DNA from 4 places in the Paenibacillus hexagrammi genome. Region 2 is predicted to be linked to each of the others. Evidence: riboswitches for the same ligand, from Rfam matches in the RefSeq annotation. Region 2 holds a riboswitch; each other region holds the start of a gene.
What was found. A riboswitch is a leader RNA that binds a small molecule or an ion and turns the genes downstream of it on or off. The one in region 2 is predicted to bind cobalamin.
Positions count from the first base shown of each region.

Region 1: it holds a riboswitch for cobalamin, as region 2 does, so the genes downstream of both, L0M14_RS23750 (S-layer homology domain-containing protein) here and cobJ (precorrin-3B C(17)-methyltransferase) in region 2, are expected to answer to the same signal.
Region 3: it holds a riboswitch for cobalamin, as region 2 does, so the genes downstream of both, L0M14_RS04580 (ABC transporter substrate-binding protein) here and cobJ (precorrin-3B C(17)-methyltransferase) in region 2, are expected to answer to the same signal.
Region 4: it holds a riboswitch for cobalamin, as region 2 does, so the genes downstream of both, nrdI (class Ib ribonucleoside-diphosphate reductase assembly flavoprotein NrdI) here and cobJ (precorrin-3B C(17)-methyltransferase) in region 2, are expected to answer to the same signal.

Region 1 is NZ_CP090978.1:5,200,053-5,207,403, forward strand. Features, by position in the region: gene L0M14_RS23750 (S-layer homology domain-containing protein) at 1-2,215, opposite strand, end outside; cobalamin riboswitch at 2,370-2,559, opposite strand; gene L0M14_RS23755 (cache domain-containing sensor histidine kinase) at 2,825-4,681, opposite strand; gene L0M14_RS23760 (response regulator transcription factor) at 4,608-5,363, opposite strand; gene L0M14_RS23765 (ABC transporter substrate-binding protein) at 5,588-6,958, shown strand; gene L0M14_RS23770 (carbohydrate ABC transporter permease) at 7,047-7,351, shown strand, end outside.
Region 2 is NZ_CP090978.1:3,356,203-3,363,553, reverse strand. Features, by position in the region: gene L0M14_RS15240 (CBO0543 family protein) at 1-410, shown strand, start outside; gene L0M14_RS15235 (hypothetical protein) at 491-913, shown strand; gene L0M14_RS15230 (guanylate kinase) at 976-1,557, opposite strand; gene L0M14_RS15225 (DUF1361 domain-containing protein) at 1,894-2,364, shown strand; gene L0M14_RS15220 (hypothetical protein) at 2,392-2,622, shown strand; cobalamin riboswitch at 2,663-2,869, shown strand; gene cobJ (precorrin-3B C(17)-methyltransferase) at 3,043-4,773, shown strand; gene L0M14_RS15210 (sirohydrochlorin chelatase) at 4,817-5,938, shown strand; gene cobK (precorrin-6A reductase) at 5,935-6,711, shown strand; gene L0M14_RS15200 (precorrin-8X methylmutase) at 6,715-7,351, shown strand, end outside.
Region 3 is NZ_CP090978.1:999,137-1,006,487, reverse strand. Features, by position in the region: gene cobT (nicotinate-nucleotide--dimethylbenzimidazole phosphoribosyltransferase) at 1-265, opposite strand, end outside; gene L0M14_RS04590 (ABC transporter ATP-binding protein) at 290-1,066, opposite strand; gene L0M14_RS04585 (FecCD family ABC transporter permease) at 1,072-2,109, opposite strand; gene L0M14_RS04580 (ABC transporter substrate-binding protein) at 2,110-3,165, opposite strand; cobalamin riboswitch at 3,329-3,525, opposite strand; gene L0M14_RS04575 (hypothetical protein) at 3,589-4,119, opposite strand; gene L0M14_RS04570 (aspartyl-phosphate phosphatase Spo0E family protein) at 4,186-4,452, opposite strand; gene L0M14_RS04565 (aminotransferase class I/II-fold pyridoxal phosphate-dependent enzyme) at 4,520-5,719, opposite strand; gene L0M14_RS04560 (Lrp/AsnC family transcriptional regulator) at 5,734-6,225, opposite strand; gene L0M14_RS04555 (hypothetical protein) at 6,418-6,678, opposite strand; gene cysK (cysteine synthase A) at 6,805-7,351, opposite strand, start outside.
Region 4 is NZ_CP090978.1:1,121,160-1,128,510, forward strand. Features, by position in the region: gene thpR (RNA 2',3'-cyclic phosphodiesterase) at 1-209, opposite strand, end outside; gene serC (3-phosphoserine/phosphohydroxythreonine transaminase) at 349-1,437, shown strand; cobalamin riboswitch at 1,830-2,043, shown strand; gene nrdI (class Ib ribonucleoside-diphosphate reductase assembly flavoprotein NrdI) at 2,175-2,534, shown strand; partial or broken gene nrdE (class 1b ribonucleoside-diphosphate reductase subunit alpha) at 2,521-4,606, shown strand; gene nrdF (class 1b ribonucleoside-diphosphate reductase subunit beta) at 4,629-5,600, shown strand; gene L0M14_RS05100 (response regulator transcription factor) at 5,666-6,379, opposite strand; gene trmL (tRNA (uridine(34)/cytosine(34)/5-carboxymethylaminomethyluridine(34)-2'-O)-methyltransferase TrmL) at 6,523-6,987, shown strand; gene L0M14_RS05110 (AbrB/MazE/SpoVT family DNA-binding domain-containing protein) at 7,194-7,351, shown strand, end outside.

The DNA.
Region 1 (7,351 bases), 1.8 Mb from region 2:
CACCTGTCACGGAGAGGTAGACGATTGGGCTTCCTCCCGTATTCGTGCCTCCGTCTACTCGGGGCTGAATGGTAATCGGCTGCGACATATGGACAATGATCGGAGTGCTGTTCGCCTTGTACCCTGAGATGTCCATATCATACGATCCAGCAGGCAGACCCGCGAATGTAACTGTGCCCTGGCTGTCCGTTACCGCTGTTAGTCCGCCGACTTTTACTTGGACGCCTTCCGCTGGTGAAGGCGTGTCGAAGCCGGATGTTTTTAGAATATTTACGGTGAAAGATTCGTTCGCTTTCGGCTGCGAAGGGTTTAGTGTTATGGAATTGACCAGGAAAGTGGTCGAGTTCCAGTCAGTATCAAATCCGCTGAAGTAAACGACCGCTCGTTCACCTGGGTGAAGCGTATAGTCTGCCATCCCTACCATAGGAATGGTCCATTTGCCTTGGCTGTAGATCGCGTAGCTCCATGCATCGGCATCGGATTCGATGGATTGCAGATACCCGTTATCTATGTGCTTATGAATCTGATGCTCTACCAGGATGTTTTCGATACTATCCAACAAATTAGGCGAGTTCGCCGCATCCACAGCAAAAGTTTGGGATGAACCCTCAATTTGAATCATAGCTGTGCCCACTTCAAAAGACTTGGAAGCAGCAGCGATCTTAGGTGCAGTCCCTGTCTGATAACCTGACACTACTGCTTGATAGGTTCCACCGGAAAAACCGGCGGGGAATTGAGCGACACCGTAGGTGTCTGTCTGCACGGTTTGCCCGTTTATCTCCACAGAGACGTTCTCAGCCTCTTTGATATTTTCTTGATGGTTTTGATAATCATACACGGATTGATAAACCGTTACTGTAACCGCCTCACCTGCAACGGGCAAGGCAGGGTCTATCGTGATCGACTGAACGAGTGCTGTACTATACCCTGTGTAGTACAAATACACGTCATCGCCAGCACGCAGTTGGTAATCGTGCATGTTGGTGGCACCAACGGTTGCGTAATCCCATGATCCTTGACGCTTAACGTTGTAATACCACCATGTGTTACCGGTTCCACTTATGCCGTTAACGGCATGGAAATAATGACTTCCATCTGCATCAAATGATACGCCCGAAGCCTGCAAAACCTGCACAGCCGCATCAAACGCATTACTCGCCGTCACCGCTCCTTCGGCCAAAATACCTGCCGGACCTGCGACGTGAACCGTCACACTCGCATCCGAAGATGACCCACCGCCGATGACGGGTACAGATACATACGACCCGCTGTTGCCCCCGGTAAACGCATCATAATCCACTAATGCCATTAAAGCCTGACCAGTTGCACCTGTATCCGAAGCACTGCTACTTGTAAGATGGACGAAGCCGCCGTCACTTCTGCGGTAGGTAAACAGATAGCTGAGCGGATTTCCGTTAGCTTTGGTAAAGCTGGCGCTGCGCGCGTCTACACCTGCTGCGGAAAGTCCAATAATCACCTGTGCGGTACTCTCGGAATTTTCCCCGTACTCGGTAAATCCTCCGTTGTCTAATTGCTTCGAAGAGAGCCATTGAACGCCGCCTTCAATCGCTTGCTGGACAACTGGCAAGTCTTTATACACGGAAAGGGCTTTAATTGCCGAAGCCGTGATATCGATGCTGCTATCGCCACCTGACGAGAGCGGGAAGCCGCCGTCGGCGTTCTTTTGCGTGAGCAGCCACGCTGCGATTTTATCCGGTTTCCACTTCGCTGTTAACGGAATATTGTACGCTCCGCTGCTTAAGGCTTGCAGGGCATAAATCGCACCGTTGCTGCCTTGCGCCGTCAGTACATCGCTGTTATAGATGCTCTGAATCAGATTGTACGTCCCGGTTCCCGTTACAACCTGCTCGGGATTACCGCCTGCAGCCTTCACGGCCAGTGCTATCCTTGCGTAATCGGTGACGTTGTTGTATTGGCCGTTTTTTAGTCCGACCTGACTGCTGACCGAGGATAAATACGATGCCGGTACCGACTTACCTGCTTTCGCTAGCGCATAGGCATCCCAATCGGTAATGTTGTCTCCGTTCGCTGCTAATAGATAGCCAGCTGCATCCTCTATCGCTTGCGGGACGGTTACAGTCCCTTGATCTCCTTGATCCGCATACACCGGCACAGCTCCGCTAAAAGCGGAAATGAGCAAACACCAGATCAGCAGGATCATGCTTACTTTTTGTACGACTTGCTTTCTTTCCATCCGTTGTTTCGTCCTCTCTCCGTGAAATAAAAAAGCACCCCAACATGAAGAAGGGCTGCTGATTACGCTTTACGCATAGATTAGCTGGCCAGATAGATGTACAAAAGGAAGTACACTCATGCAGCCGTTTCCCCCTCTCCTATTCCCGCGTAGGCGATGGTACTGACATTCAACAGATATCCTGACTTGCGGATCGTAGCTAATCTCCCGTCTTCCCATCCTTCTTAAAAAGGATAGTGACATCTTGAAAGCAGCTCCCCGCTTACAGTGGCGCGACCGTGCCGGATTCTCACCGGACTTCCCTGTTTGGTTACCGAATGCGGACTGAAAGGCCTTAGCATACGGTTCACTTTTAATCACTAAAAAGAATACCATGCGCTTGGATTGGCGTCCAAGGTTTTTTCGTGAATTTTTGACAAAAATCGAGAGGATTTTCAAATGACCGAGCACTCAGAAGATTCAACAGGACACTTTCAATGAAATTGATGCACATGCAAAAAGGAGCTAGCCCTGGTTTAGGTGGGCAGCTCTTTGGTTTTGTTATCCTGCGTTACTTCGCTGATTTTACACAGAGTTGCAGAACTAGCACTTTGATCTCGCCTCTAGTAGTTACTGCGGAAAAATCAGCGTAATGGCCGTACCCTTCCCTTCCTTGCTAAGAACGCGCATCCACTTGCCTGCGCCGTAATGCAGCGTTAGCCTTTTGCTTGTATTAAAGAGTCCTACATGCTTGCCTTGCATAGAGTCTGACTCAAACGACGCGCGAATGCGCTTCAGCCGTTCAAGCGGTATTCCCGGTCCATTGTCGATGATGGTAACATGCAAATTTGCACCATTCATGCGGCACTTGACCTTAACAGCCAGTTGGTCTTGTGCAGCAAGACCGATATGAATGCTGTTCTCGACTAGCGGCTGCATGCTGATTTTCACGACACGGCAGTCCTTCATCTCCGCCCTCGTGTCCCAGATCACCTGCAAGCGATCCGAGAATCGGGTCTTCTGCAGCTCGATATAGCCTCTCACATTGGCAAGCTCATCGTGCAGCGTTACCGCATCATCCGTTCCCCGCAGCGCATATTCCAGCAGGTCGCTGAGCTGTTCGATCATGACGCACGCATCATTCGGTGAACGCGTCAGTTGGAAGGCTTTCCAGTAAATCGAGTGCAAAGTGTTGGACATAAAATGAGGGTTCATCTGCGACTGAAGCGCTTTAAGCTCCAAAAGTTCCATCTTTGCCTGCCGCTCGGAGAGCTGGATGCGCAAATATTTTTGCTCCAGGAACGTATCAAGAATATTTTTGACGATTAGCTCGTACACGTCTTGAATCTTGTCCGGCATGGCAGGGACGGTGTCATCATGGCGATCGGCATGCTCCAGCACATGGACGATTTGCGTAACTTGTCGGTAATTTTTCCTAGTGATCCAGAGAGCGTAGATGATACTCAGCAGCAAGGAGAACACGGATAGCGCCAAGGTAATGTACACGATCATCCTCGGAAGGCTGTACAACGCTTTGGTCGGGATGACGGATACGGCTATCCAAGCCAGGCGCGGGGATTGCTTCATTGTAACTAAAGCGCCGCCTAAGGAAGAGCGGATCAAATGCCCTTCTGCTAGCTGCTCAGACTCTGGCAGCGGGATGCTGCCTCCGAAGCTGTCAGAGGTAATCAGCGGATCGCCGCTTGGGTCTGCGATATACGAATAGCTGCCCTGCCAGTCGTTAAACAAATTCAATGATTTGGCGAAATAGGAAGGCAGGACATTCATCACAATCACGCCGCGGGGATGCCCGTCCTCATTAAGTCCCCCGAACGGCTGATACACGGTTAGCACCTGCGTGGTGCCATTAGGGTCAGAGCTGGCCACTAGCTCGCGAGGCTGTGTAACCAGTTCTTCTTCTCCACTGAATACCTTGGACTGGTAAAAGGTGTACCAGCTCGTATCCAGCACCGAATCCATCTGGGCAATGCCGTCACGCGAACTTAAAAACCGCCCTTGCGAATTCTCATAATAAATATAAATGGAATGGATGTAAGATTTGGAATTAGCCGGAACATCAATGACGTTGCGCAAATAAAACAGTGCCTCTACCTCTTCAAAGGAAAACGAAGTCGTATTGAGTATATTTTTCAACCGAAGTTTGATCTTTGGATCCTTGTCAAAGGAAAGACTTAAAGAATCAAGCTCTGCAGGAATGACCTCCGTAAGCTGATTAATTTGATTCAGCCGGTTTTCACTGTTCTGTTCCACAGAGCCGCGGATGTACCAAACTGTAATAAAGATGGACAAGGAGCCTAGTATGGTCAGAGGAATGAGCGACAGCACGATCACTCGTCTCAGGTTGTCTGCGAAAAATTTTCGCGCTAAAGCTGCATCACTCTGCTTGACATATTTAATGCTCGTGCTTGAACTGCCCTGGCGTTTTCCCGTAATACTGCTTAAAAGCGCGTATAAAATTTTTCGCATTCGCATATCCCACCATTTCGCTGACCTCAAGCGCCTTCCAGCGATGCTCCCGCAAAAGCTCAGCCGCTTTTTTCATCCGAATCCCAAGCACATAATCGGAGAACTTTTGACCCGTAAGCTTGCGAAAATAGGAGCTCACATAGCTGGGATTCATGTGTACAAACTGCGCCACATCCTCCAGGGTTACGGTTCGGTATTCGACTTCAATAAAGTGAAGCATGCGCTGTATGACAGGATCGAGGGATTGTTCGTTCACTTCCACCTGCGTGGGGATGTCGGAGTCAGGCTCAGCTGCCCCTCCCTTTTGTTCATCCAATTCCCGCTTGAGCTGCATGAGAACATCGTGCAAATCTTTGAATTTAGCCGGCTTCACCATGTAATGCCGAACGCCGTAGCTGATCGCCTGGCGTGCCAGCTCAAAATCCCGCAGCCCGCTGAGCAGAATTACCTCCACCGGCAGTTTACGTTCATGGATTTCCCTTGCCAGCTCAATCCCGCTCATGACGGGCATTTTGATATCGCAAAGGATCGCATCCAGCTCATGCTGGAGCAAATATTTAAGCGCTTCCATTCCATTTCCAAGCTGAGCCACAATTTCGAATCCGGCCTGCTCCCATGGAAAACAGCTGCAAAGCGTGTCTCGAGTCGTCGTCTCATCATCAACAAACGCTAATTTGTACATGATTCAAGCCTCCTCTCTTCATTATAGCCCCTCGTACATATAAAAAGGAATGACGGTATAAATTGGCTCAATGGAAGCGAATAATCTAAAGATATGATACCTTTTCCAAAGAAATCGAGCAATGAAACCGCCATGTTCCAAAATGAAAGCCCTTTTTATGAAAACGGATTCATGTTACCTTGAGTTTGGGCCCGAAATTCACTACAAGACAGGGGGACGTAACTTTGTTTAACCGAAACCTAACTAGTCTATCCAAAATGTGTGTCGTATTGCTTAGCTCATTAACTATATTATCCGCTTGCAGCTCCGGCTCAGGCGCAGGCTCCGGTCAAGCCTCCACTGCTCCCAGCGCTTCTGCCGATACCGGTTCAGGCGGTGCTTCTACCGACGGTAAGCCCGTATCACTGCGCTTTGCTTGGTGGGGCAACGACTCCAGACATAAGGCAACGCTAGCTGCCATCGACGCTTATACAAAGCAGCATCCGAATGTAAAAATCGAAGCGGAATATATGGGCTTTGATGGTTTTAACAAAAAGCTCGCTACGCAATTCGCCGGCAAAACCGCTCCCGACTTATTTCAGTTCACGTATGAATGGTCCGTGGATATGAGCGACTTCATGCTGGATCTGAATTCCGTCAGCAGCCTCATTGATATGAAGCAAATTCCGGAGTCCGCACTGAAGGATTACGGTGCTTATAAAGGCAAGCAAATCATGGTTCCGTCGGGGATGTTTGCGGCTACTACCATCGTTAATGAAGAGTTTATGCAAAAACATGGAATTCCCGCCGATACCGTGTGGACGTGGGATAAGCTGATCGAGGAAGGTAAAAAGGTCCATGAAGCGGATAAAGATGCTTACCTGCTTACTGCTGATATCGACGTGATTAACAAGCTGATTCTTCAGCCGTATATCATGCAAAAAACAGGCAAGGGCTGGGTGAACGACGATTTCACTCCTGGCTTCGATAAAGCACAGCTAACCGACGGCCTGGCCTACTTATCTAATCTGTATAAAAGCGGCGCTATTGAGCCGTTCGGCGATAGTACAGCATTCGTCGGCAAGATGGAGCAAAATCCAAAATGGGTAAAAGGCGAAATTGGCCTCCTGCTCGACTACGTTCAAGCCATCGACAAGTATAAGCAAGCTATTCAAAATGCCAAAATCGGTGTCAGCGCATTCCCTGAGAATCCGGGCGCCGTCCAATCGGGTAACCCTACTGTTGCAGGCACAGGCTTTGCTATTGCTCAAGACTCACCTAACAAAGAGGAAGCAGCCAAATTTATCAATTATCTGATTAATGACAAAGATGCTGCACTGCTGCTGACCACACAGCGCGGGATTCCGGCATCAAACGTTGCCCGTAAGGCGCTTGAGGAATCCGGTAAGCTGAACCCTAGCATTTCCAAGGGATTAGAGCTTGCTTCCGCCAAGAAAACAACTTCACCGAACGTCATCAGCACGAATGCAGAGCTTGCTCAAGTCGTCAAGGACTCCATCCAAAAGCTGATCTACAACCAGCTCACACCGCAGCAAGCAGCGGATGAAATTTACGAAGGCTTTACTGCCAAACTCCAAGAAATGAAAGCAAAATAAGGGATGCGCGAAGGAGTGCTGTCCATCAGGGCAGCACCCTTCTTAACACTTAGCCCGTATACGGAAAGGAACATCTGACTTGAAAAGCATGCGTATGCGCAACGTCCTCTGGGGCCTGTTATTCGTATCGCCCTGGGTGATCGGGTTTCTTTGGTTTCAGCTTTATCCGCTGCTCTTATCGTTCTATTACTCCTTCACAGACTCTACGGTTGTCAAACCGGGCAAGTTCATTGGATTGGATAATTACGTGAAAATGTTGACGGTCGACAAGGATTTCTTCCCCTCCATCAAGGTCACGATTATATATACGCTGATTGCCGTTCCGGCCAAGCTGGCTTTTGCCCTGTTCATTGCTTTGATCCTGAATATGAAAGGAAAAGCAGTCAATTGGTA
Region 2 (7,351 bases):
ATAATTTCCTTACGGCTAATTATTTTCTTTGGAAGATGAAGCCGGACTTTTTTCCCAATCATAGCATTACGGAGATGATCTATTCGTTCATTACGTTTCCTAGTACTGCACTGCTTTTCCTAAGTGCTTATCCAGAGTCCGATACATTCAAAGCCGTTATTCATCATGTAAAATGGATCCTTATTTATGTGCTCATTGAGTGGTTTTTTACAACGAATGACCGGATGATCTATCAGCATGGCTGGAACTTGTGGTGGTCGGCTGCCTTCGATGTGACGATGTTTCCGATCTTGCGGCTGCACCACAAGCGCCCGATATTGACATATGGAATATCCGTTGTATTATGCGTGTTCTGGATATGGATGTTTGATGTGCCTGTGAATGTACCGATTGAACAAAGGCACGGGTGACGGCAAAACTGGAATGTACTGGTATCCCATGTTATGATGGGGAAGCAGCGGCAAGTCTCAAGGAGAGGTATGAGCAAGACATGGAAGAGAAAACGGAGAAAACGTTTCATCTGTTAGGTATTATTGCAGGTGTGATCGTTGATAATTTGGGGACATTTATGTCTTCGGGGTTAATGGGCAGCATATATTTGTCTCTTCATGAAGGGGATAAAGAAGAGTTAATACAAGTGTATAATCACATCGGCTGGCTGATCTTGTTTATGGTTGTTGGCATGCTGTGGTCATTCTTCGGTGGCTATGTGGCAGCAAGGGTAGCCAGGCGGGCAGAGCTTATCAATGCAGCTTGTATTGGTGTAATTGGGGCTGGAATTGAATTTGATTCTTTTATTTCAAACCCTGGCATAGCTACCTGGTATCAGGTAATTGGGCTTTTGATCGTTATTCCTGTGTCCTTGCTTGGCGGAAAGATGGCTCTACGAAAAAAACAGCGTTCTACAACATGAAAACGTAAAAAGAGACTCGACCTACATCGAATAGGTGAGTCTCTTCCTATGTAACGGGATAACTAATTGGCCGGTGTTGGCATATAGCTGAGCATGGTTGTCCGTACGGATTCGGAGGTTTGCTGGAGGTCTATGTTTTCAAAGACATGCTCGCATTGCTTTCGGTAGGACACTTCTTCAATATAATGTTTCAAATAGTTGTCGACTACGTCTGCAGGTGTTTGGCGTGCGAGTAGGCGTTCCATAATCGTTTGTTTGTTTACATAGATGAAAATACGAATAGCCCGGTCTCCAAATTCGTACTTAAACCGGTTGGCTGCGTAGCGATTGACAATGACGTAGATGGACTCATGCTCTCTAAGAGCTTGCTCCAGATCTGCTCGTTTGATGCCATAGAAATTGCCGTCAATTTCAACTGTTTGAAAGAATTCGCCCGCAATATCCGCATCGATAAACGCTTTCCTCGATATAAATTTGTAATCCGTTCCCTCGATTTCTTTAGGTCTTGGTGTTCGAGTTGTGTAAGAGACAACCGATGAAAATCCGAGCTCCTCGGCAATGCGGCGGGCAATAGTTTTGCGTCCTGAACCGCTGGTGCCGGTAATCACAAAGATCAGTCCTTGCGCACGTTGTTCGCTCATCATGATTCCCCCTCCAATCGAAAGTTGAAAGCGTCATCCTTACACTTTTATTATAGTATGAAAATTCCGAAAATTAAAGAAGGAATACGTCTTTCTATGCTTCTCATGTATAATAAAATGTTGAAAGGAGAGGCTTCCCCTGAATTTAAGATCATTCATACAATTGAATCAATCGCTACTGCGAATTGTGCTTGCGTTGTTCATTGCGTCTTCCGGCAGTGTCCTACTCTTGCTATTAAGGATCATATGGTCGCACAGCACGCTCTACCATTGGCTGATTCTGCCTAATCTCATTTTGGCTTGGATCCCGCTTGTGGCAGCTTTAGTCGTACGATATGCATGGCAAAAAAAGCGGACTTCCGCTTCGGCATTTTATTTGGACTGGCATTCTGGCTGCTATTTTATCCCAACTCCCCTTATATCATTACTGACATCGTTCACTTGACGTACTTAAAAACCTCAATTCCGATCCAATATGATATATTGCTTAACGCGCTGACGGCATTTACCGCTCTGTTAACAGGATTATTATCATTGTACATTGTTCACGAGATGTTCATGGAGAAATTTCGCTCACGTACCGCGTGGCTGTTTGTCGGCGTTTTGCAGTTTTTGTGCAGTATAGGGGTTTTTCTGGGACGTTTTTTGCGTTGGAATAGTTGGGATATTGTGAGCGATCCTGTAGAGATTGTACAAGACTCATTGGATACGATAGAGTCAAGCAGTTCGCTTATTTTTATCTGTGCCATGATGCTCGTCATGTGCTGTTCCTATCTGATGGTATATACCATGCTGCGATATAGAAGATAGCGACTTTTCTGGGAAGGAGGGCAGAATATGCCTAGCTATGCAAATCACAGTTTGGAAGCTACGCAATTCCTTCAGCAAAAGACAGGAAGCACGCAGTTGGATTGCTATACGTACATAGATCCTGAAAACACCGAAAAAAGCTTTTTCGTCGTAAAAACGTCGAATAAGGTGATTCATGTTTCTTTCTCCGAAATTGAATATAATCCATTAGATTATAGGAGCTTGCTAGAGGGCTTATACCAAGTAATCTATGAATAATGCGTAGACAAGCGATAGTATTGATGATAGGATATTTCTAATTGCATATTTGGAATCAGGTGCCAAATGAACCTTTCATTTGGTTAAAAGGGAAGTCCGGTGAAAATCCGGCACGGACCCGCCACTGTAACGATGGCCGAATTATTTCGGCATCTTTTCGCACGAAAGTCACTGGAGCGTTTGCTCCGGGAAGACGCGAAGAGACGGTAATCGAAGTCAGGAGACCTGCCTGGTTTATCAACACTGCAAACCCTACGAGGAATTAGGGAGTGTTAGAGAGCGGTTGCTCCTTTTTTCTTCTTTTTTGGCGCGCTAACCAAGCACTTCTAACATGATTCTGTGTTGGAAGTGCTTTTTTTCATGCTTACATATCGTGAAACTGGGTTTTAGACGGGCAATTTTGTGAGAGGGGATGAAGATATGAAAGGGAAGTTGCTGATTATCGGCTTCGGTCCGGGAAGCTTTGAACATATGACCAGGCGGGCACGCGAAGCGATTCAAGAGAGTGAGGTCGTTATTGGCTACAACACATATGTGGACTTGATCTCAGGCCTGCTCACAGAACAACAAATCGTTCGAACAGGCATGACGGAGGAGGTCAGCAGAGCGCAAGAGGCAGTCCGGCAGGCTAATTCAGGCAAGAAGGTAGCAGTCATATCAAGCGGTGACGCAGGTGTATATGGAATGGCTGGACTCGTCTATGAGGTGCTGATGGAGCAGGGCTGGACACGGTCTGCAGGGGTTGAAGTGGAGGTCATCCCGGGTATTTCCGCTCTACATTCTGCAGGCTCGCTGCTTGGGGCGCCAATCATGCATGATGCTTGCACAATTAGCCTCAGTGATCACCTTACACCTTGGGAATTCATTGCCAAAAGAGTTGAGGCGGCGGGGCAGGCCGATTTTGTTATCGCTTTGTACAATCCGCGCAGCGGAAGAAGGACGAGGCAGATCGTGGAGACTCAGAGAATCCTCCTTCAATATCGTTCACCGGATACGCCCGTAGGTATTGTCAAGAGTGCGTATCGGGATCGGGAGCATGTCATCGTCACGACGCTATCTGAAATGTTGAACTACGAAATTGGCATGTTGACCACCATCATCATCGGCAATTCAAGCACTAAAAATTACGACGGGCTCATGATTACGCCAAGAGGCTATCAGCGCAAATATACGCTTGGAGCAGAGATTCAGCCTCTGAAGCCTCATCAAAGACTTCAAGCGGAGGCAGAGCCTTGGGCGCTTGCACAAGAAGAGGCGTCACAGGTAATCGGAGAATCAAGGAATACAAAGCCGTTAGTTCCGGCGCTGGGGTTCGATGAAACTTTGCAGGTAAGGCCAAATCTACATGAACTGGCTGTGGAGGCGCTCCAACTCGTTTCCCGAGGAAAAGGAGAAGAATCGTGTGCTGCACCAGTGCAGCTACCAGCACAACTACAGGCACAAACACTAATATCAGCTGAACTACGAGCACAAACGCAAGTACAATCGGCGGTGACAGCGACGAAATCAATCTTTGAATTCGCGGTTAGCCCTGGAATTGCCAATAAAAAGCTAAGCAGTACACAGTTAGTAGCTTTGGGACAAATCCTTGGGGATCGCGGAGATATGGAATACACGCCGCATCATCAGTTGATCGTAAGAATTCAAACGGAGAATCCGGTAGAAATAACAGAGGAGCTTGAAGCGCTGGGACTTCTGCTCTCTCCTATTGGAGACCTAGCGCAAATCAAAGCTTGTGATTTTTGTAATCTGGAAAAAAGTGAATCCATTCCTTATGCAGAGGCCATTCATAAGCGAGTCGGCAATCTCGAGGTTCCCAAAGAATTAAAGATAGGTTTTAACGGATGCGGGATGGCATGCTACGGTGCTGTACAACAGGATATCGGTATCGTGTACAGGAAAGAAAAGTTTGATTTGTTTCTTGGGGGCAAAACGGTGGGACGAAACGCGCATCCTGCCCAGCCTGTAGCTGAAGGAATCGAGCCAGGAGAGATTGTCGAGCTTGTAGCGCGAATCGTTGAACGATACAAGACAGAAGGACATCCGAATGAAAGATTCCATAAATTTTATAAGAGGGTGAAGGAGATCGAAGGGTACCGACATCAGGAAGCGCAAGGCTTTGTCATCGAAAATGCGGCCTGCGGGGATTAATGCTTGGATCATTTGCAATAGAAGTTCAGGAGGAGAACGAGATATGAATGCAGTTTTATTTGTTGGTCATGGCAGCAGGGATGAAGAAGGTAATGAAGAGGTCAGGCAATTTGTAGCTGATATTTCTGCAAGAATGAATGGTTTTTTAGTGGAAACGTGTTTCTTGGAGTTCGTTCTGCCTACGATTTCACAAGGAATTGAACGATGTATATCGCAAGGAGCATCACGTGTGATCGTGATACCGATTATATTATTTGCTGCCGGACACGCCAAAATCCATATTCCTGCAGCGATCGACGAAGCGAAGCTGAAATATCCGCAAGTTCAGTTCACCTACGGGAGACCAATCGGTGTTCACGATCAAATTCTTGACATCTTAACCTCACGGATTCTTGACTCTGGGATCCAAGTGGAGCAGGAGCAAGAGGACACGGCTCTCCTCGTCGTAGGACGCGGAAGCAGCGATCCAGACGCAAACAGTGATTTGTTCAAAATTTCTCGGCTTTTGTGGGAACGCCTTAAGGTCAAATGGGTGGAGACCGCCTTTATCGGGGTAACGGCTCCGCTGATTGATGAAGGTGTTGAACGATGTATCCGACTTGGAGCAAAGAAGGTTGTGATTCTCCCGTACTTCTTGTTCACGGGTGTGTTGATTCAAAGGATGGAAAGTTTGGTTGAGGGGTACGGCGAGAAGTATGTAAACCATGAGTTTGTGCTTGCTCCCTATTTCGGCTTCCATCCGATTCTGAAGGAAATTCTCATAAGCCGGGCGCTAGAGGCCGTCCAGGATGAGGTGAAAATGAACTGCGATATGTGTCAGTACCGTTTGGAAGCGATGAAGCATATCGACCATGATCATCATCATGATCACCATGGGCTTCATGATGAGCACCATCATGACCATGGACATGTTCACCATCATCATCATCGTGAGCACAACCATGAACACCACCAAGAGCATCACCAAGAGCACGATGAACACCACCATCAACACCAAGAGGAGAATCTTGGCCTTGAACATAATCATCATCACCGTCATGCGGATGTGCACGAGCGTGATCACGTCCAAGATCATCACCATGAGGAACACAGCGAACAACACGAACACGACCATACACAGCTGCAAGACAGCATCCCCGTTCAAATTGGGGGTACAAAGATATGATTCTTGTCCTAGCCGGAACAAGCGATGCGAGAGAGCTCGCACTCCAAATTCGAGCTGAAGGCCATGCAATTCTGACGACGGTGGTTACTGACAGTGCAGCTAAAAGCATGGAGATGGAAGGACTTCCTGTCCTGACCGGCAGATTGACAGCGGAACAGATGCAGGAGCTCATTCGTGATAAATGCATCCGTGCCGTGGTCGACGCTACACATCCGTTTGCGGAGGAGGCTTCCAAGAATGCGATAGCGGCATCGCAGGAAGCTAAGGTTCCTTACGTTCGCTTTGAGCGCCAAAGTCTAACTTACGAACAGAGTGGTCTCATTACGATCGTCGATGATTACCAAGCAGCGGCGGAAGAAGCTGCGCAAAGAAGAGGCAATATTATGCTCACGACGGGCAGCAAAACCCTAGGCATTTTTGCGAAGCGCTTGTTAGGGCTGCCTGATACAACATTAATTGCCCGTATGCTTCCGCGCAAGGACAATATGGAAAAATGCGAAGAGCTGGGATTGGAGCAGAGGAACATTGTCGCGATGCAAGGTCCTTTTTCCAAAGAGCTGAATCAAGCGCTATACGCCCACTATAACGTTACACTGATGATCACCAAAGAAAGCGGAAAAGTAGGCGCGGTGGATGAGAAGCTGGAAGCAGCGCTGGAGATGGGCATTGAGAGCATTGTGATCGGCCGTCCGGGGCTGGAATATGGGACCCAGTACGCAGACTTTGACGGTGTGCTGCAGCATATCGGACAGCTTATTTTTAAGGAGGCATAGACCATGGAATTTCATACGGACTTTAAACCGCTAACCGTTCAGCCGCAGGAAATCGAGGAGAAGAGCTTCGAAATGATTACGGAAGAGCTTGGTGAGCACAGCTTCACAGAGGAACAATATCCGGTCGTTCAGCGCGTAATTCATGCTTCGGCGGATTTTGAACTGGGAAGAAGCATGCGGTTCCATCCCAGAGCAATTGAAGCTGGCGTTGAAGCAATTCGTTCTGGGAAAATTCTGGTTGCCGACGTGCAAATGGTGCAGGTGGGCATTAGCAAGCCCCGCATCGAGCAGTACGGCGGCGAGGTCAAAGTATACATATCCGATCAAGATGTCATCGAGGAAGCCAAAAGGCTCAACACGACACGTGCGATTATTTCCATTCGCAAAGCGATCCAAGAGGCGGAAGGCGGTGTTTTTGCCATTGGCAATGCGCCGACGGCGCTACTGGAGCTGATCCGCCTGATCAAAGAAGGCGTTGCGAAGCCCGGACTCGTCATCGGCGTGCCGGTCGGCTTCGTCTCGGCAGCGGAGTCGAAGGAGGAGCTGGCGAAGCTCGATATTCCGTTCATCACGAATATCGGCCGCAAGGGCGGCAGTCCGGTCGCCGTGGCTGCCGTGAACGCGCTGTCCATCCTCGCAG
Region 3 (7,351 bases), 2.4 Mb from region 2:
CCATTTGGGGGGTTACCTCGGCGGGAAACGCACTAACTCCCTCTTCGCATACGCCGTGATCTCCTGCCATGACGACGACAGCCTTTTTCTCAAAAACCGGCATCGTCTCCCCAGTTATACCCGCCACCTGTCTGGCTATCTCCTCCAGTTTACCCAAGCTTCCTGGCGGTTTGGTCAGCTGATTCAGATGTCCCTCTGCACGTGCGATGGCCTCCTCTTGAAGGGGCCCAATCCCTTGAATCACTTGTTCTATGTTTGACATCATGCATTTCTCTCCCTTTCAAGTTCATCACTTACCAGGCTGAAGCAAAATTTGCGGAACCTGCACCACCGGATGACGCAGCACCACCGGCTCCGTATCATAGATGCTTTTAATCATCTCACCTGAAATCATCGCCTCGGACGTTCCAATTCCAGCGATTTTCCCATCATGCAGCGCCATGAGGCGACCGCAATATAAAGCAGCAAGATTCAAGTCATGCAGCACCGCTACCACGGTTAGTTCCGTTTCCCGCTGCCATTCTTGGATATAGTCCATCATCTGGATCTGGTAACCGATATCCAAATAGGTCGTTGGCTCATCCAGCAAAAGCAGCCTCGGCTGCTGAGCCATAACCTTTCCCAACGCCACACGCTGCCTCTCTCCTCCGCTAAGCTGTTCCAAGGTGCGACCTTGAAGCCGCTTTAGATCCAGCTTTTCCAAAATCGAGTCTACTAGCTGCCCGGCCTCAGGGACATCATCTCCAAGCCAATTTTGAAACGGGTATCGGCCCATCTCGACGATTTCTCTAACAGTAAATCCCACAGGGGGCAGAGCATCTTGCTGCAGCACCGCTACACACCTGGCAAGCACTTTGCGCGAGTAGTTTCCTATCGGCTTTCCCTCTAGTCTAACGCTGCCCTTCATGACAGGAATAACGCCCGATAGCGTGCTGAGCAGTGTCGTTTTGCCGCTTCCGTTCGGTCCGATAACGCCAAAAAACTCACCTGGGTGAATATAGAAGCTTACTCCTTCCAGAACATTCCGCTTCTGAAAGCTTTGCGTCAACCCTTCAACCTGTATCATGAGATTCACCCTCTTTGCTTCTTTTTATCGCGGTGGAGCAAATAGGCAAAAAACGGGGCTCCTAAGCACGCGGTGATCACACCTAAAGGAATTTCTGTGGGACTTAGCAGCGTCCGTGCCAGCGTATCGGCCCAAAGCACATATATGCCTCCACCGATCATGGAAAGCGGTATAATCAACCGGTAATCCGGCCCTACAAGGAGTCTCACCAAATGAGGAATAATCAGTCCGACAAAACCGATTACACCAGCCACCGATACCGCAGCAGCCGTAACAAATGTAGCGACAATCAACACAATCAGCTTAGTCCTCTCGACGTGAACACCTACATGAGCCGCTTGCCTTTCTCCGAGTGACAGCACATTCAAAGACCTTGCGTACCCTGCTAGAATGCAAATACCGATCATCAAATAGGGAGTGATCGTCAGCGTATAGGACCATCCCCGCATCGCTAAGCTTCCCATCAGCCAAAACACGATTTCATTAATGACCTGCTTCGATAACGAAACCATGAAAGAAACAATCGCTCCCAAGAAAGCCTGCATAATCACACCGGACAAAATGAGCGTCTCCAACTTCAGCATTCCGTCCGTTTGTGCCAGCTTCAATACAACAAGTAGGGAAGCAAGCCCTGTAGCAAAAGCGACGATAGGAATCGACCACTGCCCGAACCAAGCATATTGTAGCCCGAAATAAATCAGGAAGGCCGCACCGACTGAAGCACCTGACGAAACGCCCAGCGTGTACGGATCTGCGAGCGGATTGCGCAGCACACCTTGGAAGGCAGCGCCAGCAATGGACAGCGAAGCCCCGACGAGAATGCCAAGTATAACCCTGGGCAGCCTTACCTTCAAAATGATTTGCTCCGAGGAAGCCGGCCAGTTGGTCTGGATATAATCTCCGGACCACGGGAGGTGCTTGCCTATAATTGCCGCTATCTGCAGCAAAGGCAGCTGTGCTGTTCCGATAGATAGACTGACTAGAATAGAAAGAAGAAGGAGTACACTCCCTACTCCTCCCCAAATCGCCAGTTTTCTTTTCATTTATTTCACCAATTCAGGATAAATCGCTTTCGCCATGGCAACCAATCCATCCGTCATTCTCGGCCCCGGGCGGCTGAGCAGATTTTGATCGATTCCGACTACGCGATTGTTCTTGATAGCGTCAATTTGGTCCCATCCACTGCGGCCGCGAATAATTTGATCGAGCGATTTTCCGCTTTTATCATCAACAACCCCTTTAGAGAATAGAATCACATTGGGATTTTGCTGAATGACCTTTTCCTCACTGATCTGATGCCAGCCTTTGACATCCCCAGCTGTATTGACGCCCCCGGCAATTTGAATCAGCTCGTCCATAAACTCGCCGCTGCCGACCGTCCAGCCTGCGCTGAATTCAATGTATACTTTCTTCTTCGATTCCGGCTTGACACCTTTCACAGCATCCTCGACCCTTTGACGGTCAGCATTCATTTTTGCCGCAACCTCTTCCGCTTTCTCCTGATGGTCGGTAATCTTCCCGAAGGTCAGCACATCGGCGATTGCATCATCCAACGTTTTCGGCTCCACCTTGAATACTTTTAGATTCATAGCCCGCAGCTTCTCCACCACATCCGTCTTCATGGATACACCAGTAAAAATGATATCCGCATTGGCCGCAATCAAAGCTTCTTCGTTCGGTTTTGTGATGCCTCCCATTTTGGGCTTGGTTGTCGCTTCAGCCGGATAGTCATCAAAATCCGATACGCCCGCAATCTGATCGCCTAGCCCAATTGCAAATAACCCTTCGGTTTCAGCAGGCGACACGGACACAATGCGCTGCGGCGCTTTTTCGAAGGTAAACTCTTTTCCTGTAGCATCCTTAATCGTGAGCGGATACTGCGTTTTCTTAGCTGCAGACGGCGCAGCACTCGCTGACGTGTTTACCGGCGGAGCGGACGATGCTGGGCTCGCTGACGCATTTGCGGCCGAAGCCGTTTCCGTTGATGGTGCAAGCGGCTCCTTCTTCGTCTCATTCGAATTACCGCAGCCGGCCAAACTAATTGCAGCCACAGCGGCTAATCCTATGAGCGCCGATTTCTGAAGGTACGGTTGTTTCATTCTCTGTTTCCCCCTTTACTTTGCTTTTTCTTCCTTCTCCACACGCAAAACCGCACAAAAAAACCCTCCGTTCCTATGAACGAAGGGGACGATAAATCGAGTCAGATGCCTATAAGGCTGCCACTGTTACCAGATTTAACGCCAACCTTTTCCTCGAAGGAAGTCGTGTACGGCACTACAGGCAGGTCTCCTGACTTACGGGCATCTGGTTCCCCGCCTTCCCGTTGTACAACAGTGGCATTAGGGGGAACTTTCCCGATTTTACAGTGGCGGGACCGTGCCGGATTCACACCGGCTTCCCTATTAAGCGGCAGTACTTTCATGAAGAATACTGCCCGCACCTATAGCTGCATATTATGAATGACCATAAAATCTCTTGTAAATTATAGATGAGTTCTTTCGAATGTACAAGCGGGTCTTCTGCTATTTTTCGGCAAGAATCTTCATGACCTGCTTGGCCTCATCCACTTTTTTGAAATTCTGCGGAATGAATGCGACCAGGCCTTTGCCATCCATGCCTTGTTCTTTCAGCCATTTGTTGCCTTCAAGCGGAATCCCGTACAGATGCTTCTCTGCAGGCTTTCCTTCTTCTTCGGCTATTCCCAACACTCCACCCGGGTAATCCTCGGGACTCACGATATCATCTAACTGCACAAAGCCGGCTTGCTTTGCCAGCAGCTGAAACTGCTCATCGCCCAGTATAAAGATTCCGTTACCTGCTGCTGCAAGCTCCACAATCATTTTTTCCATAGAAAAGATCGGAACCGCAACGACTTGAATGGTGGGTGCCTGTCCGATTTTTGCCGTTAGAGAAGTCTGCAGCTTTTCGCCGACATCACTTGGGAATCCATTAGGTCCCATTGCAAAAATCGGAACATCTGGTTTAGGCCCTCCGCATCCGGCTAACAGAACCATCATCATTACAATGCTTACCAGCAGCAACTTGATTTTCATACCTTTTCTCTACCCTCCATAAGTGTAAGCACGATGCTTCCTCATACGGCAATAAAAGCCGGCTTATCACCGACTTTTACGACCTTTGTTCATATATTCGTTTATTTTATGATCGAGCACGGTACTGAGCTCAACCACCACATCCGAGGTCATTTCTTTACCTTCGATAACTAGCTGCTCCAGCATAAGCCTAAGCGTATGAATCTCTTCTTCGAGAGGAGTAAGGGAGGCGGGTTTCTTCGCATGCTTGAATAACCAACTGCGACCCGAATCGTTCTCGCGAATTTGAAAATGTTTTTTATACGACGTAAGTTGATATTCCATAAAAGCCATGCTCATCCCTCCTTACTTCCAGAATACCAGTTTTTGTCCACAAAGAAAATAATTTTTTTAAAATATTTTACAATTTTTTGAGAAATTGTCCAATTCTCTCAAGCGCTTCGTTAAGCTGGGATACACTATACGCATAAGAGCAGCGCAGGAAGCCTTCTCCACCTAATCCAAAGACATGCCCGGGAACAGCCGCAACCTTAGCCTCATACAGCAAACGCTCAGCGAATTGTTCGGAGGTCATGCCCGTTGCAACAATGCTCGGGAAAGCATAAAACGCGCCCTGCGGTTCATGGCATTCCAAACCGACCTCGCGGAACCCTTTCACAACCAAGCGGCGGCGCTGATTGTACGATTCCATCATACGGTCCTTCTCTTCCAGACCATGCTTGAGCGCCTCATGCGCAGCTACTTGACCCATAACGGGCGCACACATCACCGTATATTGATGAATTTTGAGCATGGCCGAGATCAACTCGGAATGTCCGCAAGCATACCCCATACGCCATCCAGTCATCGCGAATGCTTTGGAGAAGCCGCTGACCAGAATCGTACGGTCCTTCATCCCCGGCATGGATGCGAAGCTGACATGCTTGTATCCGTAAGTAAGCTCAGCGTAGATTTCATCGGAAATAACAATTAAATCATGCTCTTCTACGACTCTAGCGATTGGCAGCCAATCCTCGTAAGTCATGATTCCGCCCGTTGGATTACTTGGATAACATAAGATCAGGATTTTCGATTTAGGCGTAATAGCCGCCCTCAAAGACTGCTCCGTCAGCTTGAATTGATCCTTGGCAAACGTTTCTATCCCTACTGCCTTGCCTCCGCTGATGCTGGTGATCGGCGAATAGGAGATGTAGCAGGGCTCGGGAATTAGAATTTCGTCTCCAGGGGTGATGAGCGCACGAAGGGCAAGATCGATAGCCTCGCTTCCCCCGACGGTAACAAGCACCTCATCACTCGGTTCATACGTGACTTGGAACGAATTATGCAGATACTCAGCAATAGCTTCGCGAAGCTCAGGTATCCCTGAGTTTGGTGAATATTTGGTCTTGCCCTGTTCCAAGGAACGAACGGCCGCTTCCCGGACATGCCACGGTGTGGAGAAATCCGGTTCCCCAACACCGAGTGAAATAATGTCTTCCTTGCTATTGCTGACCAGATCAAAAAATTTACGTATTCCGGACGGGGGAATCGACCTCACCGCGGGGGCCAGATATTCTTTCATGGATTTAGCTTGGCGTACGGTTGGTTCCTCTTTAATCATGGCGCACCTCTTTCTTACGGTGAGACGAGCAGTCGATGATCATCTTCCTGATCCTCGAATATGATGCCGTCTTGTTTGTATTTTTTCAAAATAAAGTTCGTTTTCGTTGACAGAACCCGATCAATCGGCGAAAGCTTATTGGAGACGAAAGAGGCAACTTCTTTCAGCGTCTTTCCTTCAATCTCCACCAGCAGGTCATAGGCGCCGGACATCAAGTAGACGGATTTCACTTCCGGATATAAATAAATCCGTTCAGCAATCGCATCAAAGCCGCGACCGCGTTCCGGTGTAATCTGCACTTCAATAAGGGCCGTAACCTTCTCGTCGTCCACCTTGCTGCCATTAACAACCGTGGCGTACTTAACGATGACCTTTTCCGCTTCCATCTCTTTGATCGCTCGCGCCACCTCGGCCTCCGCCGTTCCTAACATCGTGGCAATCAGCTCCGCGCTCCGGCGGGCGTCTTCTTTCAGTATTTCGAGAATTTTAAGCTTCAAAGCATCCATGGTTAACCCTACCTTTCATTCCATTGGTTAAATGTTCATCTTCCCATCTTACAATGAACTGCTGTCCGATTCAATCTGTAAGCGCAGAAGGACGAGGAGAATTTTTTTATAATCATCCTTTCGGCCCGTTCCCGACATCCAGACATAAAAAAACCATGAGACTGAACACGTCCCATGGGCTCCTCTAATCCATTATTTATGCAACAATGTGCTGAACTTAAGCTCCGCCTTAAGCAGCTTGCACACATTTCCTTCAATTTCCCGGTGTCGGTATGCAGGCAGTACATGAACTTCAATGTCTTCCTTCATACTACCAATTCCAATTAAGTCTTGTTCATCGTACACCGAGATCACATTTTTACAATCTGGAATATCAAATTTATTTGTATATGCTTGTATAAACATCTGGAGTTGATTGTCACCGGGAATTTCGTTAACGTAAGCAATTTTCATGGATAACATCCGCCTTCCATTTCATTAGACTCCTTATATAATTATACGAACGGTTGCATAATTATGCAATATAAAATAAAAAAATGGTTCCTAAGAACTGTAAGCCCATTCTCGGAACCCTTAGCTTTAAAATATATCCATGCTCAGATAACGCTCTCCCGTATCCGGCGCTATGCACAGCACCCTTTTACCTGCGCCCAGCTTTCTTGCGACCTGCAGTCCCGTCCAGACGGATGCTCCTGCAGAAGGACCTACCAGAATCCCTTCCCGTCTTGCCAAATCCTTCGTCACCTGAAGAGCGTCTTCATCGGCAACTTGCACAATCTCATCGTATACCTGCGTATTCAAGTTCTTCGGTACAAAACCGGGACTCGTTCCCACCAGCTTATGCGGACCGGGACTCCCTCCTGAGAGCACAGGAGAGCCCTTAGGCTCTACCACATAAATCTGAATGTCCGGTAGCCGATCCTTCAGCACTTCACCTGTGCCTGTAATGGTTCCGCCTGTTCCCGATGTGGCAACAAAAGCGTCCAGCTTGCCTTCCATCTGCTGTATGATCTCTTCGGCCGTCGTCGAACGGTGAATGTCCGGATTAGCAGGATTTTCAAACTGCTGCGGGATAAAGCTGCCCGGGATCTGGTCTCTGAGCTGCTCGGCCATACGGATGGCGCCT
Region 4 (7,351 bases), 2.2 Mb from region 2:
TCCTGCGCCAGCGCATCAGTAGCCTCGGCGGAGGTGTCGCCGAGGAAGAAGAGCGTAACGTGGACGTCCTCAGGGTGCGTCCACTTCTGGAAGGGCAGCGCTGTATGGGCGCTGCTTCGCCATGCCTCCAGAGCTGCCTTGACGGGCTCTGGAGGGCGAATGCCGACGAATAGTCGGAAGTCGGCTGATTGTGCTGTCGTATTTTGCATTGATATCCTCCTGATGAAATGGAATTTGCGAACACAGCGGATGCTCTTCAGCTTAGCATTTCCATCTAAGGTTTTACTTGATGCGTGAAGCGAATCTTGCTATCATAGCCATAATACAAAAGCAAAGGTGTGGTTATTCATGGGAAATCGGGCCTACAATTTTAATGCGGGGCCGGCGGCTCTTCCACTCGAAGTGCTGCAGAAAGCACAGGAAGAGCTTGTCGAATTCAAGGGAATTGGCATGTCGATTATGGAAATTTCGCATCGCAGCGCCGAATACGAGCAAGTACATAATGAAACACAGCAGCTGTTGAAGGAGCTGTTCGGCATCCCGGACGGGTATCAAGTTCAATTCCTGCAAGGCGGCGCAAGCACGCAATTCGCGATGATCCCGATGAATTTCTTAAAGTCCGGTAAGGTGGGCAGCTATGTTCTGACAGGAGCATGGGCGGAGAAGGCGATTCAAGAAGCAGGCTTGTTTGGAGAGGTTGCGATCGCGGCCAGCTCCAAAGAACAGAAGTTCATGAAAATTCCTGATTTGAGCGAAATCCAGATTCACCCAGATTCGGCCTATCTTCATGTAACATCCAATGAGACCATTGAAGGCGCGCAATTCCAAAGCTATCCGGAGACAGGAAATGTGCCGCTGATTGCTGATATGTCCAGTGATATCCTTAGCCGTCCGGTAGATGTATCCAAGTTCGGCATGATCTATGCCGGTGCGCAGAAGAACCTGGGTCCATCCGGGGTGACAGTTGTCATCATCAAAGAGGACATGCTTCAAGATCTGCCGAAGACGATTCCGACGATGCTGCGTTACGAAATTCATGGTAAGAACAATTCCTTGTACAATACACCTCCGGTTTATTCGATCTACATGGTCAACCTTGTTCTGAAGTGGATCAAGGAGCAAGGCGGTCTAACTGCAGTTGAAGCAAAGAACCGTGAGAAAACAGGCTTGATTTACAGCGCAATCGATCAAAGCGGCGGCTTCTACCGCGGTCCAGTCGATGCAGGAAGCCGTTCCATGATGAATGTGACGTTCCGCCTGCAGGATGAAGAGCTTGAGAAGAAGTTCATCAAGGAGACGCAGCAAGAAGGCTTTGTCGGACTGAAAGGTCACCGCAGCGTTGGCGGTCTGAGAGCTTCTACGTATAATGCCGTGCCATACGAATCCTGCAAAGCACTGGCTGATTTCATGGTAGACTTCCAAAAGCGTAATAGCTAATTTTGTCGTAGCTTGTAAACGGCACTTAAAAGACTACCCTCGTTCGTACGATCGAACGAGGGTAGTCTTTTCTCTATATCTAGTATGTCAATCCGTAGATTTCCAAAAGATTTGTGACACTCCTTATCCCCACTTTATCCCCAATTCCTCCAGGGAATATCCCCATATATGGGGTGAGAATTTACTGTCCTTCAAACCGGATGAAGCCAGATACAGCAAGGATTCGCTTGAAATATTCATTTGTCAATCCCTAAATATGGAAGGCATTATCCACATATTATGTACTGAATAGTAGGTGGGTTATACCCAACATGACACTATTTTATAGGAAATCTAAGTCGATTTTCTCATTGACAAGCACAATATATTGATATAAATTTGAATCTATCAACTATATATCGTAATGAACAGGTGCTTCTAGTTTCATAGAAACGCAGCAGCTTAATAGGGAAGTCCGGTGCAAATCCGGCGCGGTCCCGCCACTGTTAGGCAGAGCTTACGTCTCACAAGCCACTGGTTTGCTTAGGTTTCTTGGACTGCAAATCGGGAAGGCGGACGCTAGCCATGACGCCAAGTCAGGAGACCTGCCTGTTCGTTGACACACCCCTACGGTTGATAGGAAGGTGTCCTGACTCCCACTAGATGTAGTAGTATGTACTCGTCCATATAGTGGCGTATTCGGTCCTTCAAGCATGCCGAATGCGCCATTTTCATGTGCCAAAAGGAGACAAGTTTCGATGCTGATTGCTTACGATTCGAAGACAGGTAATGTTCGCAGGTTTATCAAAAAAGTAAATTTGCCGGCCGTTCAGATAGATGAAGCGTTGAGGATGGACGAGCCGTTTGTGCTTGTAACCTACACAACGGGCTTTGGTCAAATCCCGGAGAAGGTCTCTGGCTTCTTGGAACGGAATCATGCCAGACTTCAAGGCGTAGCAGCAAGCGGCAATAAGAATTGGGGAGACGGTTTCGCCAAGAGCGCCGACCGTATTGCAGAGAAATACGGAGTTCCGGTGCTGAGTAAATTCGAATTGTCCGGAACACGTCAAGATGTACAGCGATTTGTTCAGGGGGTGCAAGCAATTGCGGCATATTGAGTTAAACAACGAGCTGTTGCAGCGTGGTGCCGATGGCTTCTTTCAATTGGAGAAGGATAAAGAAGCAGTTCGCGTATTTATGGAAGAAGTAAATCACAACAGCATGAGCTTTCCCGACACGGCAAGCAAGGTTCGTTACATGATCGAACAAAACTATTACGAGGATGTGTACGAGAAATATTCGGCATCCGAGGTTGAAGATATATACAAGATCACGCACGACTATCAGTTTGAATTCTCTTCTTATATGGCGGCTTCCAAATTCTATACGGATTATGCATTACGAAGCGATGACAAGACGCAATATCTGGAGCACTATGCGGACCGTGTGGCGATTGTAGCGCTTCATTTGGGGCGGGGTGATGTACATACAGCCAAAGATCTGGCCAAATCCATGATGGAGCAGAGGCTGCAGCCTGCAACGCCTACCTTCCTCAATGCCGGCAAGAGCCGCAGAGGCGAAATGGTATCCTGCTTCCTGCTGGAGATGGATGACTCCCTTAACTCGATTAATTATGTGCTCGGAACCTGTATGCAGCTTTCCAAAATTGGCGGCGGAGTTGCCGTTAACTTATCCAAGCTGCGCGGTCGCGGAGAGTCGATTAAAGGCGTTGAGCGTGCGGCTAAAGGCATTATGCCTGTCATGAAGCTGATGGAGGATGCATTCTCCTATGCGGACCAAATGGGTCAACGTAAAGGCTCAGGAGCTGCCTATTACAATATCTTCGGCTGGGACGTCATGGAATTCCTGGACAGCAAAAAGATTAACGCTGACGAGAAGACGCGTTTGAAGACATTGTCAATCGGATTAATTGTTCCTAATCAATTCTACAAGCTTGCTGAAGAGAACCAACCTCTTCACGTGTTTGCTCCTTATACCGTTTATAAAGCATACGGTCAGCATCTGGACGACATGGATCTCGATGAGATGTATGACGTACTACTCGCAGATTCTCGAGTGAAGAAGAAAGTCGTAATGAGCGCTCGTGAGATGCTGGTAAAAATTGCGACAACACAGCTGGAATCCGGCTATCCATATATTATGAACCGAACGAATGCGAACTTGGCTCATCCGCTGAAACAGATCGGCGCCATCAAGATGTCCAATCTGTGCACGGAGATTTTTCAGCTTCAAGAGACTTCTGGAGATCGGTGACTACGGCGCTGACAATATCATTCGTCGTGATATCAGCTGCAATCTGGCATCTCTTAACATTGCGAATGTGATGGACTTGAAAAAGCTACGCGAATCGGTGCACGAGGGCATGACAGCACTAACGGCTGTGAGTGACATGACGACAGTTGCTAACGCCCCTGGTGTTGCCAAGGCGAACCGGGAGCTGCATTCTGTTGGACTAGGTGCGATGAATCTGCACGGTTACTTGTCCAAGAATCGAATCAGCTATGAAAGTGACGAAGCCAAAGACTTCGTGCGCACCTTTTTTATGGCTATGAACTACTACTCCATTGAGAGAAGTATGGAAATCGCCAAGGAAAAGGGCAAAACCTTCGACGGCTTCGAGCTTTCGGAGTACGCGAACGGAAATTATTTTGAACGATATATCCAGACCGATTACCGGCCTGTTACTGATAAAGCGAAATCCTTGTTTGAAGGCATGCAGATCCCAACTCCTGACGACTGGAGCAGGCTGAAGGATGAGGTGCGCGTTCACGGGTTGTACCATGCCTACAGAATGGCTATTGCGCCTACGCAGAGCATTTCATATATTCAAAATGCCACGTCGAGTGTAATGCCGATCGTAGAGCCGATTGAAACGCGCACGTATGCGAATTCGACGACGTATTATCCGATGCCGTTCCTGGCACGGGACAATTTCTTCTTTTACAAATCCGCCTATCAAATGAATCAATTCAAGATACTAGATTTGATTGCAGAGATTCAAACGCATGTGGATCAAGGAATCTCGACGGTTCTGCATGTAAACAGCGACGTTACGACAAGAGAGCTTGCTCGTTACTATGTTTACGCTGCACGCAAAGGACTAAAATCGCTCTATTATACACGAACCAATCAGCTATCCGTTGAAGAATGTATTAGCTGTTCGGTATAACGGGAAGGGGAACAAATCGAACATGAGCAGCATCAAGAGAGCCGTCAACTGGAACAGACCTGACGATGATTTCACCATCACATTCTGGAATCAAAATATTATGCAATTCTGGACGGACGAAGAGATCCCGCTATCCGACGACAAGATGTCCTGGATGACGCTCAGCCCGGCCGAACAAGCGCTGTATATGAAGGTTCTGGGAGGGCTTACGCTGCTCGACACGATGCAGGGCGGCGTTGGTATGCCGAAGATTCTGGAGCATGTGGAAGGCCTGCAGCGTAAGGCTGTGCTCAGCTTTATGGGGATGATGGAGCAAATTCACGCCAAGTCGTACAGCAGCATTTTCACAACACTTTCTTCCACAGAGGAGATCAATGATATCTTCCAATGGGTGGAGGAAAATCCTTATCTTCAGTTTAAAGCCAATACCATCTCCCGCTATTACGACACGATTGAGACGCGTAAGCAGTTGTATATGGCGATGGCGGCATCGGTTCTCTTGGAAAGCTACCTGTTCTACAGCGGATTCTTTTACCCGTTATATTTGGCCGGACAAGGCAAGATGACCAGCAGCGGTGAGATTATTGATTTGATTTTACGTGATGAGAGTATTCATGGTCTCTATGTAGGCGTTCTTGCACAGGAAGTGTACGACGAGCTCAGTCCCGGGGAGCAGGACGAAGCCTATGAGGAGCTGAAAGGGCTTCTGGCAGAGCTTCACGCTAACGAGGAGCGTTACACGGAAGAGTTGTATGCCTCCATTGGTCTAGCTCAGGATGTGAAGGCGTTCTTGCGGTATAACGCGAATAAAGCCTTTATGAATCTAGGTCTGGATCCTGAATTCCCGGATGAGGACATTAATCCGATTGTTCTTAACGGGCTGAGTACGAAGACGAAGCAGCATGACTTTTTCTCAAAAAAAGGCAATGGCTATGTACGAACGATTCATGTGGAGCCACTTAGCGATGATGATTTTTCTTTTGATGATATGTAGACCGCAAATAAATAAGCTTATTCAGGTCAGCAGTACAGCTGATTTTGAATAAGCTTTATTTTCATTTAGGCCAGAGATTCCTTGACCGCGGGTTCTGTCAGCTTGTATCCGACATTTCGGATGGTCACGATATATTGCGGACTGCGGGCATTGCCCTCGATTTTGTCACGGAGATGTGAGATGTGTACATCGACTATGCGGGTATCACCGAGGAAGTGGTAGTCCCAAACCCCATGGAGCAGCTGCTGGCGGCTAAGCACCTTGCCACGATGCTTGCAGAGAAACAGCAGCAATTCGAATTCTTTTGGAGTAAGCTCTATGGGTGAACCGGCAACACTAACCTCTCTTTGATCAGGAAGCACACAAATCTGTCCGATTTGGATCGGTGCATCTTCATTGGCGGATGGAAGCGCTTGAATTCTGCGCATAATCGCTTGGATTCTGGAGACCAGCTCTTGCGGGCTGAACGGCTTCGTCATGTAGTCATCGGCGCCGTTATCAAGCCCTGCGATTTTATCTGTCAGGTCCTGCATGGCGGTGAGCATAATGATCGGAACGAGATTGTTCTGACTTCTCAGCTTTCTGCAGACCTGAAATCCGTCCATCTTCGGCAGCATTAAGTCGAGAACAATGAGATCGGGGCGAAAGGTTTGAATCGCATCGAATACAGCCTCACCATCGTAAACACAATGAACTTCAAAGCCTACTAACTTTAAGTTGAATTCTATGAGCATGGAGATGGAAGGTTCGTCATCCACCACTAAAATTTTTCTTTTCATCGACGGGTCGGCTCCTTTAATCGAATGATAAGTTTATTATGAAGGGGTTCTATCAACGACATATTAAGAAAAAGTTATCGCTATGTTAAATTGATTTCCTGCATGTCTTATAATAGGATAGAGAGTGAGGTGAATTAACGGAAATGGCTTTTCATATTGTACTCGTGGAACCGGAAATTCCGGCAAATACAGGAAATATTTCGCGCACATGCGCTGCTACAGGCACACATTTACACTTGGTCAGACCGCTTGGATTCGATACGGATGATAAGACGCTAAAGCGTGCAGGTTTGGATTATTGGCACTCGGTTAAGCTTGAATATCACGATTCGTTCGACGAGGTACTCCAGGCTTATGCCGGTCACCGTTTTTTCTTTGCAACAACCAAGGCGAAGAAACGCTACACGGATTTCGAATTCCAGGACGGGGATTTCTTTGTGTTTGGGAAGGAAACGAAGGGCTTGCCTGAGTCTTTGCTGAATCAGCATCCGGAAACATTGATGAGAATGCCGATGTCGGATGCGGTACGTTCGCTAAATTTGTCTAATTCGGCAGCTATTATCTTATATGAAGGACTTCGTCAGACCGGATTTGTTGGACTTACATAAAAGGATAATATATCTGACAGTAGTATGTAGGGATTCGCTCGCTGTAAGACAAAAGTCTTAAACTCTAGAATTATAAAATAATAGCCAAAACTAGAAGGAAATTCATAAAAAATGGCGAATAGGTAACATAATCAATGCGCTTACATCAATTGATGTTAGTTCTAGAGTCATAGTAAACGGAGCAGAAGAGAGGTGAAAGTCCTATGATGAAGCCTGCAGGAGTTGTACGTAAAGTTGATCAATTGGGACGAATTGTATTGCCCAAGTCGCTCAGAAAGAGATATCAAATGAACGAAGGAGACCCTGTTGAGATTTTGGTACAGGGCGACCATATTATTTTGGAAAGATACCGTCCCAAATGTGT